Roseobacter denitrificans OCh 114: one gene and its partner. Each later gene encodes a partner of the first gene's protein in a complex. Links are inferred from orthologs where the notes say so. Each region holds a gene or a part of one and is shown on either strand. Other genes may lie near its edges.

The links.
Region 2: the proteins of dnaG (region 1) and RD1_RS14865 are in contact, whole or in part, in a crystal structure (PDB 2R6A), measured with the Geobacillus stearothermophilus proteins. The link is inferred for Roseobacter denitrificans OCh 114 from one-to-one orthologs. Residues at the interface, in WP_049624496.1 of Geobacillus stearothermophilus: Lys456, Leu457, Leu458, Pro459, Ala460, Asn463, Ala464, Leu467, Leu535, Leu536, Ile537, Ala538, Gln544, Glu545, Asp548, Tyr549, His552; in WP_033016901.1 of Geobacillus stearothermophilus: Ser13, Glu15, Ala16, Gln18, Glu91, Leu92, Asp94, Ala95, Val96, Pro97, Thr98, Ala99, Ala100, Asn101, Tyr104, Tyr105, Ile108.

The regions. Positions count from the first base shown.
Region 1 is NC_008209.1:1,720,712-1,724,549, forward strand. The notes cover bases 937-3,838. They hold dnaG (DNA primase), read left to right. Parts: upstream 937-1,360; coding sequence 1,361-3,316; downstream 3,317-3,838. Other genes in these bases: RD1_RS08260 (sarcosine oxidase subunit gamma), read left to right, coding at 937-941; RD1_RS08265 (hypothetical protein), read left to right, coding at 974-1,276; rpoD (RNA polymerase sigma factor RpoD), read left to right, coding at 3,439-3,838. In the rest of the region: RD1_RS08255 (sarcosine oxidase subunit alpha family protein), read left to right, coding at 1-403; more of RD1_RS08260, read left to right, coding at 396-936. UniProt on the Escherichia coli protein: RNA polymerase that catalyzes the synthesis of short RNA molecules used as primers for DNA polymerase during DNA replication.
Region 2 is NC_008209.1:3,105,869-3,109,302, forward strand. The notes cover bases 1-2,966. They hold RD1_RS14865 (replicative DNA helicase), read left to right. Parts: upstream 1-719; coding sequence 720-2,213; downstream 2,214-2,966. Other genes in these bases: RD1_RS14860 (orotate phosphoribosyltransferase), read left to right, coding at 1-484; RD1_RS14870 (hypothetical protein), read left to right, coding at 2,537-2,966. Also shown: more of RD1_RS14870, read left to right, coding at 2,967-3,064; alr (alanine racemase), read left to right, coding at 3,299-3,434. UniProt on the Escherichia coli protein: The main replicative DNA helicase, it participates in initiation and elongation during chromosome replication. Travels ahead of the DNA replisome, separating dsDNA into templates for DNA synthesis.

The sequences.
Region 1 (3,838 bases):
CCACGGGGCAACGACTGCTTTTGACATCGGGTTTGAGCGGATGATCAGCGCGAAAAAAGACTGTATTGGCAAGACCATGGCCGCCCGGCCCGGTCTGGTTGGCGCGCAGCGCAGCCAGCTTGTCGGTGTCAGACCCGTCTGCCCGACAGATGAGCTGACAGCCGGCGCGCATCTTTTTGAGCGCGGCGCAGCGGCCACGCGTGCAAACGATGAAGGGTACATGACCTCTGTCGCCTATTCGCCCACCTTGGGGCACTGGATTGGTCTGGGCTTTGTGGCCGATGGTCGGGCGCGTCATGGTGACGTCATGCGCATGGTGGACGCCTTGCGTGGCCATGATCATCTGGTTGAGATCTGCGCACCGGTTTTTGTGGATCCGGATGGAGGGCACTTGCGTGGTTGAGTTGACAGCACGATCCGCATGTCTCGACATACTGCCCGTCAAGATCGGGTCCATGACCCTTGTCGAAGCCGACCTTGGCACGTTGACGTCCATTTCTCCGTTTCAGGATCAGCAGGTTGCGGTGTCGGATGCACTGACCCAGGCGTATGGTCTGGCGTTCCCGGCGCCCAACCGAACAACAGGTGAGGACAGGGCCCGTGCGATCTGGTTTGGACGCGAAACCGCCGTTCTGGTTGGTGCGCCTGTGCCGCCCGGATTGGACAAGATTGCCGCGATCACCGATCAATCAGACGCCTGGGCCTGCGTGACCCTGTCCGGCCCCGGACATACGGATGCGCTGGCGCGGCTCGTGCCGGTTGACCTGCGTCTGAAGAGCTTTGAGGTGGGCCATACAACGCGCACGCTGTTGGGTCATATGCACGCCTCCATCACCCGAACCGCGCCGGATGAGGTGCTGATCCTTGTTTTCCGGTCCATGGCGGTCACATTGGTGGATGAGTTGAAAGAAGCTATGGAAGCGGTCGCGGCGCGCGGTTAACATGCATCGCGTCATACCAAAGGAGTTTCACAATGTTGCGTCTTTCACTAGCTGTCCTTTTGGCCTGCATAGCGGTGCCTGTTCTGGCCGATGCGGAAAAAGCGGAATCCTGCGGGTTTCAGGCGCAGGTCGTTTCGGCGATCCAGCAAGCGCGTCTGGATAACGTCAAGGAACGCAACGTGGAAAAGACGATCCTTGCGTCTGATCCGGCATGGCCTGCGAATTACAGCAATGCGATTCCGCTCATCACACCATGGGTTTACGAGTTGCCAATGAAGCAGGTGCGTGACAATGACCTGAGCGAAATCTGGAACCAGAATTGCCTCGGCCAATGAAACGCACGCTTGCGTTGCCCGCAGTGTAGCGCGGGGACGCCACGGCATCTGGACTCTCTGCCCGGCTGGCCCGATACTTGAGGCATGAGCCTGCCGCCCGGATTTCTAGATGAACTGCGCACCAGATTGAGCCTGACTCAGGTGGTCGGACGCAAGGTCATGTGGGATGCGCGCAAGTCCAATCAGGGCAAGGGCGACATGTGGGCGCCGTGCCCTTTTCATCAGGAAAAAACAGCGTCTTTTCATGTAGATGACCGCAAAGGGTTTTATTACTGTTTCGGCTGTCATGCCAAGGGGGACGCGATTTCCTTCGTGTGCGAAACCGAAAATGTCGGCTTCATGGAAGCGGTCAGAATTCTTGCGCAGGAGGCCGGGATGCCCGTGCCGGAGCGGGACCTGCAAGCCCAGCAGAAAGCGGACCGCCGCACGCAATTGGCAGAGGTGATGGAACTGGCGGTCAAGTATTTCCGCCTACAGTTGAACACCGGCCTTGCGGCAGAGGCGCGCGGCTATCTGGAGCGCCGCGGCCTGAGCGCGCAGGTCTTGGAGCGCTGGGAAATAGGCTTTGCGCCGGATCAGTGGCAGGGACTTTGGGATCACCTCAAGGCAAAGAGTGTTGCGGATGATCTGATTTTGGCAGCGGGACTTGCCAAGCCATCCACCAAAGGGGGCAGGCCCTATGACACGTTTCGCGGACGGATCATGTACCCGATCCGCGATGCCCGGGGCCGGGCCATCGCCTTTGGCGGTCGGGCAATGGACCCGAATGATAACGCCAAATATCTGAATTCTCCGGAAACGGAGTTGTTTGATAAAGGCCGCAGTCTCTACAATCAGAAAGAGGCGCGGACCGCAGCCGGCAAGGGTCAGCCCCTGATCGTGGCGGAGGGGTATATGGATGTTATCGCGCTTGATGCCGCCGGGTTCACTGCCGCCGTTGCTCCGCTGGGCACCGCGATCACCGAAAACCAGCTCCAGATGCTCTGGCGGATTGCCCCCGAACCGATTGTCGCGCTCGATGGCGATACAGCGGGCTTGCGTGCCGCAATGCGGTTGATTGATCTTGCCCTTCCCTTGCTTGAGGCGGGCCGGTCCTTGCGCTTTGCGATCATGCCAGCGGGCAAGGATCCGGATGACCTGCTGCGCGAGCAGGGGGCCGGGGCGCTGCAAAAGCTGCTGGATGAGGCCCTGCCGATGGTGCAACTGTTGTGGCAGCGCGAGACCGAAGGCGGCGTTTTCGATAGCCCGGAGCGCAAGGCTGCCCTTGAAAAAGCGCTGCGTGACAAGGTTGCGCTGATCAAGGATCCCTCCATTCAAAACCATTACAAGCAGGAGTTAAAAGACCTGCAATGGCAGTTGTTTCGCCCTCAACGCCAGAAAAACAAGGGCTGGCGTAAAGGCGGGCGGCCTTGGGGCGCGTCTGTCGCGACACCGTTGCAATCGACCAAAGCCTCGGCGCTGGCGAGTGCGCAAACGATCGATGTGACGGAAAACCTGCGCGAGGCGGTTCTGCTCGCCGCATTCGCAACCTGCCCTTCGGTCATCGAAGAGTTTGAAAGTGATCTCGAGCGTATGACGTGCAGTGATCACACACATCAGGCGCTGCGGGATATTCTGTTGCGCCACATGTCGGCCACCGCAGCCGAAATGCGGGCGGTGATTTCTGAAACTCTGGGACCTGACGCCCTTGAAAACCTGCTGACACAGAGCCATGTGGCAATCGTACCCTGCATCCGCCGGCCCGGTGATGTGGAAAAAACCCGCATGACCGTCGCGGAAGAATTCGCAAAGCTCAGTGCAACCCGTGGCCTGAACGCGGAAATCGAGGAGGCGTCGGAAGACATGAGCGGTCTGGCGGATGAAGGGTTGACGTGGCGGCTGTCGCAGGCGGCCAAAGCGGCTGAAAATGCGCGCAAGAGTGTTCATGAGGACCGGGCAGAATACGAAACTGGGGCAAATGGGGCGCGAATCAGTCGGGATGAAAGAAATACTCTGGACGCCCTGCTGGAGGCGATTAAGTCGCAAAAACCGCATGGTTAACCATATTTGAAGAGTAAAGCGTGAAATAGTATTGCTTAACGGGTGGTCGAATCACCCAAAACGCTAGATGATTCCCCTGTGATTCGGGCAAGCGAATCAACCTATTCTGTGAGGAGCAGCGCATGGCCGCCAAAGACACCAATGACGACGCAAAGCCAGACGATCAGGATGCGGGCCATTCGCTTGATATGAGTCAGGCGGCGGTCAAGAAGATGATCGCGGAGGCGCGCGAGAAGGGGTACATCACCTACGATCAGCTCAACACCGTGCTGCCCCCTGATCAGGTGAATTCCGAACAGATCGAGGACGTGATGTCGATGCTTTCCGAAATGGGCATCAACATCATCGAAGACGAAGACGCCGAGGAGGAAGAGGCAAAAGGCTCGACCGAGATTGCCACGACCGAAGGCACCCGTGAAGTCACGCTCGGGTCCGGCACCAGCGAGAAGCTGGACCGCACGGATGATCCGGTTCGCATGTACCTGCGCGAGATGGGGTCGGTTGAACTGCTGAGCCGCGAGG
Region 2 (3,434 bases), 1.4 Mb from region 1 along the record:
GACCGTCACCGTCATGCGCGATGTGGGTTTTGAGGCCTTTGACAACATCGCGGGCGGGGAAACCGCAGGCATTCCCTTTGCTGCATTGGTGGCCGAACGCATGGCCCTGCCCATGACCTATGTGCGCAAAAAACCCAAAGGCTATGGCCGCAATGCGCGTATCGAAGGCGCGATGGGCGAGGGCGAACGCGTGCTGCTGGTTGAGGATCTGACCACCGATGGCGGCTCGAAGCTGTCGTTCGTGGATGCGATCCGCGAGACGGGTGCGACCTGCGGGCATACGGCCGTGATTTTCTACTATGATATCTTTCCCGAAACCACGAAAACACTGGGCGATCACGGCGTCGCATTGCACTCACTTTGCACCTGGTGGGACGTGCTCGCCGAAGCCAAACAGCAAGGCGTTTTCGATGAGGCAACACTCAGCGAAGTGGAGAAATTTCTGCACAATCCGCGTAAGTGGCAAGAAGCAAACAAGAAATAATTTCTTTCCACACCGGGCGCAGTTCAGCACGCGGGGAATCGCGGCACGCACCAAGATGTTGCGCCAAATTTGCACCGTGATACTATATGCACGTATACGTGAGGATGTGCACAGGGTTGAGCCGATGTTATCCACAGCTTTGCCCCGATAGGCGGCAGGGGAATTTTCGACTACATCTGTCACATAAGCGTTACAAAAATCAGCAGCAGCAAATGCCGCGCAGGCAAGGACAGTCATGAACGAGATATCGACCTTCAATCCGACCGGCGTTGATGTGCAATCGCCTGAGACCATGCCCCATTCCATCGAGGCGGAACAGCAGTTGCTCGGTGCCATCCTGACCAACAACGACATCTACGACCGCGTGGCTTCGATCATTGGACCCCAGCATTTTTATGACCCCGTCCATGCGCGCATTTTCGAGATTGCCGCCGCGCGGATTGCCAAGAACAGCCTGGCCTCCCCGGTCACGCTCAAAGCCTTCATGGAGGACGACGAGGGCCTCAAGGAGCTTGGCGGCCCGGCGTATCTGGCGCGCCTTGCGGGGGCGGCGATTTCTGCATTTGCGGTCAAGGACTACGCGCAGATGATCTATGATCTGGCGGTGCGGCGGGACCTGATCCAGCTTGGGCGCACGATATCGGACAAGGCGGCGCATGTGGATGTGGCCTCTGAACCGCGCGAGCAGATTGTCGAGGCGGAACAGGCGTTATACGCGCTTGCGGAACAGGGGCAGTCCGAAAGTGGTTTTCAAAGCTTTCTCAAGGCAGTAACGGATGCTGTTAATGTTGCAAATGCCGCCTATCAGCGCGACGGCGGCATGTCAGGTGTCTCCACCGGCCTGATCGACATGGACAAGAAGCTTGGCGGTTTGCACCGGTCGGATTTGCTGATCCTCGCGGGTCGTCCATCCATGGGCAAGACCTCTCTTGCGACGAACATCGCCTTCAACATCGCCAAGGCCTACAAGCGCGGCGTGTTGCCCGACGGCAGCGAAGGTGCCGTTGATGGTGGTGTGGTCGGGTTCTACTCCCTTGAGATGAGCGCGGAACAACTCGCCGCGCGGATTTTGTCTGAAGCCTCCGAAGTGCCCTCGGAACAGATCCGGCGGGGCGATATGACAGAAACCGAATTCCGACGCTTCGTGGATGCGGCGAAATCGCTGGAGGCCTGCCCGCTTTACATAGACGACACACCCGCGCTGCCGATCGCGCAGCTTGCGGCCCGCGCGCGGCGGCTCAAACGGACCCACGGGCTTGATGTGCTGATGGTGGATTATCTGCAACTGGTGCGCGGGACGGGTAAATCCGAGAACCGCGTGAATGAAATCTCCGAGATTACAATGGGCCTCAAGGCCATCGCCAAAGAGCTGGATATCCCGGTCGTTGCCCTGTCGCAGTTGTCACGTCAGGTGGAAAGCCGCGAAGACAAACGCCCCCAGCTCAGCGATCTGCGCGAATCAGGCTCCATCGAACAGGATGCCGATGTGGTCATGTTCGTGTTCCGCGAAGAATATTACAAGGAACGCGAAAAACCGGGCGACCACGACCTTGAAGCCATGGCAAAATGGCAGGAAGAGATGGATCGCCTGCATGGCCGCGCCGAAGTGGTTATCGGCAAGCAGCGACATGGCCCTATCGGTACGGTTGAACTCAGTTTCGAGGGGCGTTTCACGCGCTTTGGCAATCTGGTGCAGCCCTGGCAACAGGGCAGCGACCGCGAATTCTGATTGCCCAACGGCTCAAACAGAACGGGACCCCGTCGGTGCGGTTGCCTTTTGTGCAAACGCCTCCCTTTCAGCGCGTTCCGCGTCCTGTAAGGGCGGATGCCATAAAGCGTCATGCGGAAAACCTGCGGCACCCGCCGCAACATGATGTCGTAGATTTCAAGGCACTAAAGCGTCATGCGAAAAACCTGAATCACGTAACGCTGCCTGAAATCAAGGATTTCAACGCGTTACGTGATACTCGATGCTTCAGGTATTTCGTCAGACGCTCTAGGTGACAGGCGATGTTTCTGCTATTTCGTCAGGTGCATAAAAGGAGAATTTCATTGAAACATTTACTATTCCTGCTTGCCCCGCTGGCCGTTACTGCCTGTGTCGGGCTCGAAATCGAACCGGTTTCGGTCGATGATGGCGCGGATGTGGGCGGCCTGACGCTGGGCACTAATACCTTTGTCGGTCAGGTCAGCGGCACATGCGCCGCGGATATGGGCTGCCGGACCCGCCCATCGGGCCGGGATGAATTCAAATTCGATGTGGCCGACGGCACCGCGATTACCGCAATCAGGGTGTCAGCTGTCGGAACCGGACCGCAGGGCTTTGCGATGAAAGCCGTCATCAAGGACCTGCGTGGCGCCACAGAGCGCGCGCCGTTTCTGACGGGTGTCACCTTTCCACCCAACGGCCAAACGCGCGACGGTCTTGTTGGATTTCTGGACGCAGGGACGGTCGGGCCTGTCCCCGCCCTTTCCGACTACATCATGGAGGTTGGCACCAGCGATAAGAAAGTGCCCGAAGGAACCTTTGATGTGACCTACAGGCTGGAGCTTGACGTTCAATTCGTGGCGCCGGAATAAGGGTTTCCCCGTTTTTCTGAGATGTCTCAGGCCCGGATCGCGCGCCGGGCCCGTGATGTCATATCCCGGTGATCCGGTCTGCGACGTCGCGCTTTAACCACGGCCTTGCCGGGGCTGGACGCCGAGGCGACTTATTCAGGTTATAAAAGCTTCAACCGGCAATTTCCGGCGGAGGTCGCACCGCATCTTTGCCCAAAGGCTTGACCTTGCGCGCATTCGTGTCATGAACGCGCCATGAGTACCGCTGTCCTGACAATTGATCTTTCTGCGCTCGCTGCAAACTGGCGCAGTCTGAACGCGCTATCAGACGTCGAAACCGCCGCTGTCGTCAAAGCCAACGCCTATGGCCTTGGCGTAGGCACTGCGGCAT